DNA from 3 places in the Rouxiella sp. WC2420 genome. Region 1 is predicted to be linked to each of the others. Evidence: predicted binding sites of a transcription regulator. Region 1 holds the regulator's gene; each other region holds the start of a gene.
What was found. The regulator PurR, encoded in region 1, represses purine synthesis genes. The targets are predictions, from matches to a motif close to CANGCAAACGTTTGCNTG.

Region 1 (4,284 bases):
GGTCGCCAGGTTTTCCTGCATGCTGCCAAATGCGGGCAAATACATATCGGTGGCTAAAAAGCCAAGCATGCTCAAGCCGGCAAGATAAAGTAAAAATCCAAATGAGGGTTTCATGATGTTCTCTTATTAATCTAAAAAGCAGTCAAAAGTATCGTAGGGTACTTGAAGCACGGGAGTGTATCTGCTTGGCTTAGTGGTTGTGAAACGTTAATATTTGCACTATGCGATTAAAAAATTTGAAAGCAGAAGGGTGAAGTGATGTGCAAGCAGAAAGGAGGGCGGCATGTGGTCTGAATATTCACTGGAAGTGGTGGACGCCGTTGCCAGAAATGGCAGCTTTACTGCCGCCGCGCAGGAGCTTAACCGAGTTCCATCGGCTATTAGTTATCAAGTGCGGCAGTTGGAGGAATGGCTGGCCGTGCCTCTGTTTCACAGACGCCATCGTGATGTAGAGTTGACACCTGCGGGTCGGCTTTTTGTTGATGAAGCTCGCATACTTATCAAAAAAATGCTATCCACCAGGCGTCAATGCCAGCAGGTGGCCAATGGCTGGAGCGGGCAGCTGCGGGTTGCCGTTGACCGTATCGTCAAGCCGCGCCGAGTCAGGCAGCTGGTGGTCGATTTCTATCGCGCTTTTCCCGATACAGAACTGCAGATTCAGGGCGAAGTATTTAACGGGGTTTGGGACGCGCTGGCAGACGATCGTGCGGACGTCGCTATTGGAGCCACTAGCGCAGTGCCGGTTGGCGGCCGTTTCAGTTTCCGCGACATGGGGACACTGCCGTGGCACTGTGTGGTCAGCGCAAAACATCCTTTGGCCGAGCAGCAGCAGGCTCTGGACGACGAAGCATTAAGACCTTACCCTGCGCTATGTATTGAAGATACCTCAAGAAACTTGCCTAAACGCGATACCTGGACACTGGACAATCAGCGGCGGCTAGTGGTGCCTGACTGGACCTGTGCGATTGACTGCTTATGCGAGGGGCTGTGTGTCGGCATGCTGCCAGTGCACATGGTAGAAAGGGAAATCACCGAGAACAAGCTGGCGGTGTTGAAATTGGCTAACAGTTTCCCCGAGAGCCCTTGCTGCCTGACTTGGGACCAGAAAAATCACTCGCCTGCGCTGGACTGGCTGCTCAATTATTTAGGTGACAGTGAAACGTTGAATCAGGAGTGGTTGAGGTAAAAACACGCCTGTAAGAGCAGACGTGTTTTAATTGCAGGGCAGAAATTAACGGCGATAGTCGCGGAATGGACCATCGGCAACCGAGCGCCTTTCAACCAGTTTCGGTTTGACTTCGATAGTCTGCTGAACTTCGCGTTTGCTGATAATGCGGTCGAGCAGCATAGTAAAGGCCATTTCGCCCAGACGCTCTTTCGGCTGATGAACCGTAGTCAGTGCCGGAGAGAAATAACGCGCGTTTCGCAGGTTATCGTAACCCATCACCGAGATATCTTGCGGAACGCGCAGGCCCATTTCATCGGCAGCGCAGATTGCGCCCATCGCCATTACGTCACCGCCGCAGAATACGGCAGTAGGTCGCTGTTTCTGATTGAGAATCTGTTGCATTGCCTGATAGCCAGATTCTGGTTCAAAATCACCCTGCACGACCCATTCATCGCGAACTGGAATATTCGCTTCGCTCAATGCTTTCAAGAAACCACGATAACGACCGCCGCCGGTGTTGCGGTTCAGTTGTCCCGGGATCGCGCCAATGTCACGATGACCGCGTTCGATAAGATAGCGGCCAGCAAGATACCCCCCCGCAAAGGCGTTATCGATAATTGAGTCAGTGAAGTCATTCTGTGCTTCGCCCCAGTCCATAACGACCATCGGGATCGAGCGGTACTCTTCTAACATTGCCAGCAGTTCATCCGGGTATTCAGCACACATTACCAGCAGGCCATCGACGCGCTTTTGCGCCAGCATCTGTAGATAGGCTTTCTGTTTTTCCAGATCATTGTGCGAATTACATAAGATAAGCGTATAGCCTTTGGCGAAGCAGCTGTTCTCTACAGCCTCAATAACTTCTGCAAAGTAGGGCGCTTCGCTTGAGGTCGCCAGCAGTCCAATGGTTTTTGTATTATTAACCTTCAGACTGCGCGCTACGGCACTCGGGGAATAGTGCAAATCTTTAATGGCTGCGCGGACTGCAGCTTTGGTTTCTTCGGCGACGAAACGGGTTTTATTGATGACGTGCGACACGGTTGTAGTCGAAACACCTGCGCGCTTAGCGACATCTTTGATCGTGGCCATGTAAAAATCACTCCTGAACTAACCCTTTCCAGCACGTTAGTTTTTTGTTAATCGTTTGCCTGCGTGCATTCAACTGCGTAAATCATTTTATGCAGTCAAATCGTTGGATGGTTCCAGGAGGGCCTGAAAGAAGCGTCGGTCAACTACGGCCGGGCACACAGCGTGGTAACCGCTAATTTTCTCTTATATCTTAAAAAAGGGGAAGCCAAATTTGTGTTTTCGCCTTAACTCAGCGCATTGAATGGCTTAAATGAGGGAATGAGGAAACAAAAAGGGCGATTTCTTATCGCAGAAATCGCCCTTGACTATTTTATCTATTCCGCCGACGGCGTTAAATTTAAACCATTCGTTAAATGCTATTCACAGGTGTTAAGCGAGAAATCATTATTTAACGAATCGTTTTTGGCGTCATTACGCGGCGTGCACCTACATAGTGATCTTGCCAGTAGTTATCTGCCAGATAACTGATTTTGATGTCTTCTCCGGTACGCGGTGACTGAATAAACTTACCGTTTCCGAGATAAACACCTACGTGATCTGCTGCGCCGCGTTTGGTAATTCTGAAGAACACCAGATCGCCTGACTCAAGCTCACCACGTTGTATCGGGGCCGCGTCGCGCAAATGGTACATTTCATTGGCGGTGCGAGGCATTTTAATGCGCATCAAATCTTTGTAGGCATAATAAACCAGGCCACTACAGTCGAAACCGGTACTCGGTGAGGTTCCACCCCAGCGATAAGGTTTGCCAACTTGGTGCATCAGCTTGTTCATCGCGGTTTCTTTGGCATGTAGATACTTTTTCTTGTGTGCCGCGCTTAGTGTAAGGGGGGCGCAAGTATCGGCTTTTGCCTGGTGCTTACGATGTCGCCCGTAAGCTTTTTTTCCGTCTTTCGCACAAACCACATTAGATGTGGTGGCAAGAGAACGGGTAATTGATGTTATTTCTTTTTTCGGCTTTTCAGTTTTGTGACTTGCAAGTCGGGCTGCTACCGGTTTTTCGTTCTTTCGTCGCACCAACTTAGTGCTGGTAGGGTGCTTGTGCTCAACCGCGGCTTTGGCATGAACAGGTTCTTTGGTCTTGCTATGTTCTTTGGCTTTTGATTGTTCTTTGACCGGAACAATTTTTGACTTTTTATTGCTTCTGGCTACAACTTTTCGCTTTCGTCGCTCATCAGGTTTTGCCTGACTAACGTGCTTTTCTGCCTGTTGAGCAGAAACACGATTCGTTGGCGAAGCATGCGCCAAATTCAAAAAAAGCTGGGTAAACAGCAGCACAAAAAGCGTAAACATTAAACGCATGGCGTCGCTACCAATATTAGGCCGAAGTTAAACATCTAAAGATGTCCCAGTATTCCCCAAAAGCGGGAGACAAAACAGCACGAATTGCTTCGATTCTAATTCATATTGTGAGTAAAAGTTAATAACTTTTTTTCAGCGCGTTTTTTAAGCTATGGCGCTGTAAAATTAACCAATATTCATAGGGTTAAACTCACATCATTCAAAAGATCCTTAAATGATCGAGTGGGTTAAAGTCACAGAACAAAAATGTTATTCTATATGCATCTTTATTTTTGCACTGTTTTAACAATCAGGGATACTATCACTGACATTAGAGCGATGCATCCGTTTAAGACATAAAAACCCTATAAAAATTGGTGTTTTTATTAAATAAGTAATGACCGTGACAGCCAATTACTGGCTTGAGGAAGCAATAAAATGACCACTACTATTGAAAAGATCCAACAGCAAGTTTCCGAGAACCCAATTCTTCTTTATATGAAGGGCTCTCCAAAACTGCCAAGCTGCGGTTTCTCTGCTCAGGCCGTGCAGGCACTTTCTGCCTGTGGTGAGCGTTTCGCATATGTTGATATTCTGCTAAATCCGGATATCCGTGCCGAGATGCCAAAATTTGCCAACTGGCCTACTTTCCCACAGCTGTGGGTTGACGGTGAGCTGGTCGGCGGTTGTGATATCGTGATTGAAATGTATCAGCGTGGCGAATTGCAGCAGCTGATCAAAGAAACGG
Region 2 (4,284 bases), 890 kb from region 1:
AAGCCAGTAATTTCTGTTCGGAAACCAGTTTCTGCATTGCGTTGAAGAAACCTGCCAGTTGATCGGCGCTACGCACGTCAGCCGGAGTATTGCCCAACTGGCGATAAACCTGTGCCAACGCCGTTGCACCGAGTGCGTTGTGGCCGACACCAAGGTCAATCAGCAACAAGGAGCTATCGCCCTTGTCGGTACGCAGCTCAGGCGTCACAGTGTGGCGAACATCTTCGACACGGGCAAAGGCGGTAATTACCAGTGACAATGGCGAGGTCATTTCGCGCTGCTCAGTGCCTTCCTGCCAGCGAGTTTTCATCGACATTGAGTCTTTGCCCACTGGAATAGTAATGCCCAGTGCCGGACACAGCTCTTCGCCAACCGCTTTAACCGCGGCATACAAACCTGCGTCTTCGCCCGGGTGGCCCGCTGCAGACATCCAGTTTGCAGAAAGTTTCACGCGCTTGAGGCTGCCAATTTCGGTGGCCGCAATGTTGGTCAGCGCTTCGCCCACGGCCAAACGGCCAGACGCAGCGAAGTCCAGCAAGGCTACCGGCGCACGTTCGCCCAGTGACATTGCTTCGCCGTGATAGCTATCGAGGCTGGCAGTGGTGACTGCACAGTCGGCAACAGGGATCTGCCATGGACCCACCATTTGATCTCGAGCTACCATGCCGGTCACGGTGCGGTCACCAATGGTGATCAGGAAGGTTTTCTCGGCAACCGCCGGCAGATGCAGAATGCGATTTACCGCTTCGGCAATCTGAATATTTTCACCGTTAAGCTCGTCACCCACCGCTTTCAAGGTTTCCACGTCGCGGGTCATTTTTGGTGTTTTGCCGAGCAGCACGTCAAGCGGCATGTCAATCGGCTGGTTGCCAAAGTGACTATCTTCCAGCGAAAGGTGCATTTCTTCAGTGGCTTCACCGATCACCGCATAAGGTGCGCGCTCACGTTTACAGATAGCATCGAACTGCTCCAGCTGAGCCGGAGCAACTGCCATCACGTAGCGTTCCTGAGATTCGTTACACCAGACTTCCAGCGGGCTCATGCCCGGCTCGTCGTTAAGGATATCGCGCAGCTGGAAGCGGCCACCGCGTTCGCCATCGCTGACCAGCTCTGGCATAGCGTTGGACAAACCGCCCGCGCCCACGTCGTGGATAAACAGAATCGGGTTGGCTTCGCCCAATTGCCAGCAGCGGTCAATAACTTCCTGACAGCGACGTTCCATTTCCGGGTTGTCACGCTGCACGGAGGCGAAGTCCAGGTCGGCATCAGACTGGCCAGAAGCCATGGAAGAAGCTGCGCCGCCGCCTAAGCCAATGTTCATTGCCGGTCCGCCAAGCACGATCAGTTTGGCGCCAACGGTGATTTCCCCCTTCTGCACGTGGTCGGCACGAATATTCCCAATTCCGCCCGCCAGCATTATTGGCTTATGGTATCCGCGCAGTTCTGGTCCATTATGACTGTTGACCTGCTCTTCATAGGTACGGAAGTAACCCAGAAGCGCCGGGCGACCAAATTCGTTGTTAAAGGCTGCACCACCCAGAGGACCGTCGGTCATTATTTCCAGCGCGGTCACGATACGATCCGGTTTGCCGAAGTTCTCTTCCCAAGGCTGTTCAAACCCAGGTATACGCAGGTTGGAAACCGAGAAACCGACCAGGCCAGCTTTTGGCTTGGCTCCGCGACCGGTTGCGCCTTCATCACGGATTTCACCGCCTGAACCTGTCGCGGCGCCCGGCCATGGGGAGATTGCGGTCGGGTGGTTGTGGGTTTCTACCTTCATCAGGATATGTGCATCTTCCTGGTGGAAATTGTACAGCCCGGACTCGGCATTGGCGTAGAAACGGCCAACCTTCGAACCTTCCATTACCGCGGCGTTGTCTTTATAAGCAGACAATACGTGGTCAGGAGTGTGCTCAAAGGTGTTCTTGATCATTTTGAACAGCGATTTTGGCTGTACTTCTCCATCGATAACCCAGTCGGCGTTAAAGATTTTATGGCGGCAGTGTTCGGAGTTGGCCTGCGCGAACATGTACAGCTCGATGTCTGTCGGGTTACGGCCCAAATTGGTGAAGGCGTTGACCAGATAGTCAATTTCATCTTCTGCCAGTGCCAGACCTAATTTGATATTTGCCTGCTCCAGCGCCACGCGGCCTTCACCGAGCAGGTCTACGTGCTGAACCGGTGCCGGCTGGTGCTGGGCAAACAGTTTTTCCGCATCACAAAGGTCGGTGAAGACAGTTTCCATCATGCGGTCATGCAATAGCGCGCCAAGAGTTTGCCACTGGGCTTCGGTCAGTTGTGGAGCCTGAACGTAAAACGCCAGGCCGCGCTCGAGACGAATAACCTGTGACAGGCCGCAGTTATGGGCAATGTCGGTGGCTTTTGAAGACCACGGGGATATTGTACCCGGACGCGGAGTAACCAGAATCAGTCGACCAACGGGAGCATGTTCGGCGAGAGAAGGACCATATTTGAGCAGGCGCTGCAACTTGGTTTGTTCATCCGTTGTCAGAGGAGCGCTGACATCGGCGAAATGTACGAATTCGGCGTAGACGTCGTTAACTGGAAGCTGTGCTTCCTGAAAACGGGAAAGCAGTTTGTTAATGCGAAAAGCCGACAAAGCGGGCGAACCACGCAGTATTTCCATAATCAAATATCTCTCGTCTTCGAAGCAACTGACCGTAGGTGCTTCATTGGGCGCAACAGGGGGGAAAACGCGGGCTATTATAGAGAATCCTCGAGCGCGACGAAACCGTTTGCGCAGGGAATATTGATAATACCTTTAACCTTACAGTTTATATGGGTTATTGGGAATAAAGTTGCAGACTGACGATTTGTTGAGCAAAATGCGTCGGCACCAGGGGCTTACCCCCATTTTTAGCACTGTTTTATCTTATTAAAAAAATAGCGCGGTAGAGAGATAACTATTTGAAGCGCATAAAATTTACCTACTTAATTGTAGGTCTGATCACCCTGTTGCTGGCGTTGGCCCTGTGGCCGAGCATTCCCTGGCAACGTGGGTCTGGAGATCAGCTACAAAATATCCTTTCTCGTGGTGAGTTGCGCGTGAGCACGCTCGATTCTTCGCAAACATATTTTAACGGCACCACCGGTGACCGGGGATTTGATTATGAATTAGCCAGCCGTTTCGCCGACTACCTTGGCGTCAGGCTGGTATTGATACCGCACAAAGACATTGAAAGCCTGTTTGGCGATCTCAAAAGCAACAAAGCCGACATTCTGGCATCCGGGCTTATCTATAATCCCGAGCGCTTAAAGTCATTTCGTACCGGGCCGGAGTACTACACCGTCTCTCAACAGGTACTTTATCGGCAAGGCTCGGTGCGCCCAAAAACCTATGATGATATCAAAGGTAATTTGGTGGTTTCCGCCGGGGCGGCACATATCACCACGCTGGAAGAGGCCAAAAAGAAGTACCCGAACCTCGGCTGGGGCATTACTCATCGCTATTCTCCGGCAGAACTGATGCAGCAGGTGGCTGACGGCAAGCTGAAATATACGCTGGGCGATTCCGTGACGGTCGCACTGTTACAGCGGGTTTATCCACGCCTGGCAGTTGCCTTTGACGCCACCGAAGACGAGCCGGTGACCTGGTATTTCAACAAAGCCAGCGATGACGACAGCCTCTATGCGGCGATGCTCGACTTCTATAGCCAGATTTCCGAAGACGGCACGCTGGAAAGGCTCGAGGAAAAATATCTCGGCCACGTCGGAGGCTTTGACTTTGTTGACACCCGCGCCTTCCTTAATAGCATCGATGACAAACTTGCTACTCTGCAACCGATGTTTGAGAAGTATGCAGGCAAAATCGACTGGCGTTTACTGGCGGCTATCTCTTATCAGGAATCGCACTGGGACCCGAGCGCAACCTCGCCAACCGGCGTACGCGGCATGATGATGCTGACCCGCGCGACCGCGCAGGGCCTGGGGGTGGAGAATCGTCTTGATACCGAAGAAAGCATTCGCGGCGGCGCGCTGTATCTCAACAACATTATAGATACACTGCCGGCCACCATTGATGACGATGACAAGATCTGGTTTGCACTGGCCGCCTATAACATGGGCTATGGCCACATGCTGGATGCGCGGGCGATCACTGCGGCGCAAAAAGGTAATCCAGATAGTTGGGTTGACGTAAAACAGCGCCTGCCGCTGCTCAACCAAAAACGCTATTACAGCAAAACGACTTACGGCTATGCCAGCGGCACTCAGGCGTTTAACTACGTCGAGAACATCCGCAAATATCAGATAAGCCTGGTGGGA
Region 3 (4,284 bases), 730 kb from region 1:
CAGCAGTGGGTTAGCATCGTTGAGATTGAGGTGTCCGACTTTACGACCCGGACGTACTTCTTTTTCATACCAATGCAGATTAACCAGCGGCTGGTTCAACCACTCGAGATTCACATCGGTGCCAATCAGGTTGACCATCACCGAAGGCGTGCTGACTACCGGCTTTGGTAGCGGTAGATTGAGAATAGCGCGCAGGTGCAGTTCAAACTGGCTGATGGATGCGCCGTTCTGCGTCCAGTGTCCGCTGTTATGAACACGCGGGGCCAGTTCGTTTATCAGCAGACCTTCTGGAACGATAAAGCATTCCATCGCCATCACGCCAACGTAACCAAGCTCGTTCATGATTGCCGACAGCATGGATTCCGCCTGCTTTTGCTGGGCCGAGTCAGGGGTCGGTAATGCTACGCTGGTACGCAGGATCCCTTCCTGATGCAGGTTATGAGTCAACGGATAAAATACTGTCTTGCCGTCATGACCACGAGCACCGACCAGCGAAACTTCGCCAGAGAAATTGATGCCCTGCTCGACGATGCATTCGCCGTAGCAATCTTCAGGCAAAGTCGCCTCTTCACCCTGACGGAAACGCCATTGACCGCGTCCGTCATAGCCGCCTACGCGACGTTTGACGATCGCCAGTTCGCCCAGTTCAGAGTAAATATCTGCCCATTCAGAGGAATCAGCCAGCAGTTGCCATGGCGCAGTCGCCAGACCCAATTGGTCAAGCAGCTGCTTTTGCGTTAAGCGATCGGCCAGACGCGGGAAAATATCGCGGTTAACAAAGCCAGTATGAAGCGCTAGCTCGCGGGTTAACGCGGTTTCCGGCCAGCGTTCGATTTCAGCAGTGATTACACTATTTTGAAACGGCACAGCTTCAGGTTCGGCATCGATGCCTATTGGATATACGGCGATACCCAGTGGCTCACCGGCCTGACGCAGCATGCGGCCAAGCTGGCCATTTCCGAGTACGCAGACCGGCTTCATGCTTCCTCCCGCGGATCAGGGTTATTAAGCACTTCATCAGTTTGCTCTTTGCGCCAGGTTGCCAGAGCCTGAGCGATGCGTGTGTCGTGCAGCGCAAGGATTTGAGCAGCCAGCAGGGCGGCGTTGGCGGCACCCGCTTTACCAATCGCCAGCGTACCGACCGGGATCCCGCGTGGCATCTGAACGATAGAATAAAGACTGTCCACGCCGCTAAGAGCCGCGCTTTGTACTGGAACGCCCAGCACAGGAACCAGCGTTTTTGCCGCAATCATACCCGGCAGGTGCGCAGCGCCACCGGCACCGGCGATAATTACATCCAGGCCATTTTCAGACGCCTGCTCTGCAAAGCTGAACAGTTTGTCCGGCGTGCGGTGAGCGGAGACAACTTCGACATGAAAAGGGATATTCAGCGTTGTGAGGACGTCTGCAGCGAACTGCATGGTAGCCCAGTCACTTTTAGACCCCATGACGATAGCGATTTTTGCCGGGGTAACGTTGGATGTCATGCCTGTAAAGCTCCTGTGATTATGCAAGCGTTGTCAGGTGGCGGTTCGAACAAATAAGTTTACCTGACAGAGAGGGCGCAAATAATAGCACGGCAAAACCGCTAGGAAAACGGTTGCGTCGCTGTAATCAGGTGAGAATCCTGCGATGACTTTGTATAATCAAAGGATAACGAATTTCACAGACTTTACTCGGAAACTACGCCATGAATCAGGATTTGCTGGCCCCTATCAATGACTTTCTGCACTGTGAGACCCCAGGACGCTGGGTCGACGTAGCCTTGGTTAATCAGGATATTATGCTGATCGACCATGCCAACTGTGAGAAGAAAGCCGCTGCATCGGCCATGAGCCTGATGACGCGCTATCTCGATCGCACCGAATTGCTGTTTTGCGCGGCAAGATTGGCTCGCGAGGAGTTGCATCATTTTGAGCAGGTGGTGGAGATCATGCAGAAGAGAAATATCACTTACGAGGTGCTTACGCCTTCGCGCTATGCCAACGGGATGCTCAAGCATTCACGTCACGGTAACGAGCTGAATTTGCTGGTCGATAGACTAATTATTGGCGCTTACATTGAAGCTCGGTCGTGTGAACGCTTTGCAAAGATAGCGCCGTATCTCGACAAAACGCTGTCACGTTTCTACATTTCACTGCTGCGTTCCGAAGCGCGTCATTTTGAGGATTATCTTTCACTGGCGTCGCAGTACGCCGGTGAAGACATCAGCGATCGCGTTGAAGAGTTAGGAAGGGTAGAGGCGGAACTGATCCTGACGCCGGACGAGCAGTTCCGTTTTCACAGCGGAGTTCCGGTTTAAAGCGGGAAAGTAATCAGTTCGACGCCATCTGAGGTAACTTTTACCATTGAACCTTCTTCGTGCCATGCCCCAAGCACCGCGCGAAAACCGAGGGTTTCGCCCAGCGGAACTTCATGGATTGCCGGTCGATGGGTGTGGCCGTGTATTAGCCATTCAACGCCGTGGTTTTGCATTTCCTGCACAACGGCTTTTTGATTTACATCCATGATGGTCAAGTCTTTATGACTATTGGATGCCTTACTTCCGGCACGCATTTTGGCGGCAATCGCCAGACGCCACTTGAGCGGTAGCAGCAAAAAGATTTTCTGAATCAGCGGATTATGGACTTTTTTTCGAAACTTTTGATAGCCCACATCGTCAGTGCATAACGTATCGCCGTGTAAAATCAGCACTTTGCGTCCGTAAAGTTCGAGCACTTTGCTTTCAGGCAGCAAAGTCATCAGGCTTTCGCGAGCAAAACGGCGGCCCAGTAAAAAATCACGATTGCCGTGGATAAAAAAGCAGGGAACTCCCTGTTGATGCAATGCATTGAGTGCGCTGGATATTTTTGCATGCAGCGGTTGTGGATCGTCATCGCCAATCCAGGCTTCAAACAGATCGCCAAGAATATAAACAGCATCGGCTTTAGGTGCATCTTCGCGTAAAAAACGCAGAAAACCGGCAGTAATTGCCGGTTCCTGTTCGCAAAGATGGATATCTGCGATAAAAAACGTTGTCATTCCTGAGCGCGTTATTCGCTAACGGTAACGCTTTTAATGATCACGTCTTCTACTGGTACGTCCTGGTGCATGCCGCTGCGGCCAGTTTTTACTGCTTTAATTTTTTCTACTACGTCCAGACCGCCGGTTACTTCTGCGAATACGCAGTAGCCCCAACCCTGAGCGTTCTCACGGCTGAAGTTCAGGAAATCATTGTCAGTTACGTTGATGAAGAACTGAGCAGTTGCAGAATGTGGATCGTTGGTACGAGCCATTGCCAGCGTGCCTTTGGTATTTTTCAGACCATTGTTCGCTTCGTTTTTGATAGGAGCATCAGTGTTTTTCTGGTTCATGCCAGGCTCAAAACCGCCGCCCTGCACCATGAAACCGTTAATCACACGGTGGAAAATAGTGTTGTCGTAGAACCCTTTACGGCAGTAGTTCAGGAAGTTTTCAACGGTTACTGGCGCTTTGTCAGCAAAAGTGTTGATAACGATGTCGCCGTGATTGGTGTGAAAAGTGACCATAATAATCATCCTGCTATTGTTAGTGTTTACTCATTAAGAGGCAGTACTATAGCCTTTTCTTATACCATAACTCAAAAGTAGCCGTCAGCTTCTGCATTGGAAGCATCACTTTCAGAGCAACTGATAGTCCTAAATATCGTCAAAATGTTATATTATAACGGTAATCATGCGGGCAATATTACGTCGAATCGGCTTATGCCGTTTCGATAGATTCTTTTTCGTTATATTATGACCGCTATTATCGGTGTATTTCTGCCGTTTTAGTAATTTACCCACAACACAATTGGAATAGCTCGATGCTGAAGATTTTTAATACCCTGAGTCGCCAAAAAGAGGAATTTAAACCAATTCATGCTGGAAAAATCGGTATGTACGTGTGTGGGATTACTGTTTACGACCTCTGTCACATTGGACACGGGCGTACATTTGTTTCTTTTGACGTTGTAGCGCGCTATTTACGTTTTCTTGGCTATTCGCTGAAATATGTGCGTAATATTACCGATATTGACGACAAAATCATTAAACGTGCAGCAGAAAATGTCGAAGGTTTTAATGATTTAACCGATCGGATGATTGCCGAAATGCACGCCGATTTCGACTCTCTTGGCATTCTGCCGCCAGATCTCGAGCCGCGCGCTACGCATCATATTCCTGAGATTGTCGAGATCGTTCAACAGCTGATCGACCGCGATCACGCCTACGTTGCCGTGAATGGTGATGTGATGTTCTCGGTTGCAAGCGATCCTAATTATGGTTT

Region 2: a site for PurR is predicted at 2,746-2,763, ahead of purL (phosphoribosylformylglycinamidine synthase). Genes of this name have one in related genera too.
Region 3: a site for PurR is predicted at 1,590-1,607, ahead of purE (5-(carboxyamino)imidazole ribonucleotide mutase). Genes of this name have one in related genera too.

The regions. Positions count from the first base shown of each region.
Region 1 is NZ_CP165628.1:3,411,341-3,415,624, reverse strand. Features, by position in the region: gene punC (purine nucleoside transporter PunC) at 1-114, opposite strand, end outside; gene punR (DNA-binding transcriptional activator PunR) at 284-1,186, shown strand; gene purR (HTH-type transcriptional repressor PurR) at 1,232-2,257, opposite strand; gene AB3G37_RS15745 (C40 family peptidase) at 2,646-3,557, opposite strand; gene AB3G37_RS15740 (Grx4 family monothiol glutaredoxin) at 3,975-4,284, shown strand, end outside.
Region 2 is NZ_CP165628.1:4,305,616-4,309,899, forward strand. Features, by position in the region: gene purL (phosphoribosylformylglycinamidine synthase) at 1-2,647, opposite strand, end outside; gene mltF (membrane-bound lytic murein transglycosylase MltF) at 2,929-4,284, shown strand, end outside.
Region 3 is NZ_CP165628.1:4,144,507-4,148,790, reverse strand. Features, by position in the region: gene purK (5-(carboxyamino)imidazole ribonucleotide synthase) at 1-981, opposite strand, end outside; gene purE (5-(carboxyamino)imidazole ribonucleotide mutase) at 978-1,487, opposite strand; gene AB3G37_RS19225 (tRNA-(ms[2]io[6]A)-hydroxylase) at 1,691-2,302, shown strand; gene lpxH (UDP-2,3-diacylglucosamine diphosphatase) at 2,299-3,021, opposite strand; gene ppiB (peptidylprolyl isomerase B) at 3,033-3,527, opposite strand; gene cysS (cysteine--tRNA ligase) at 3,824-4,284, shown strand, end outside.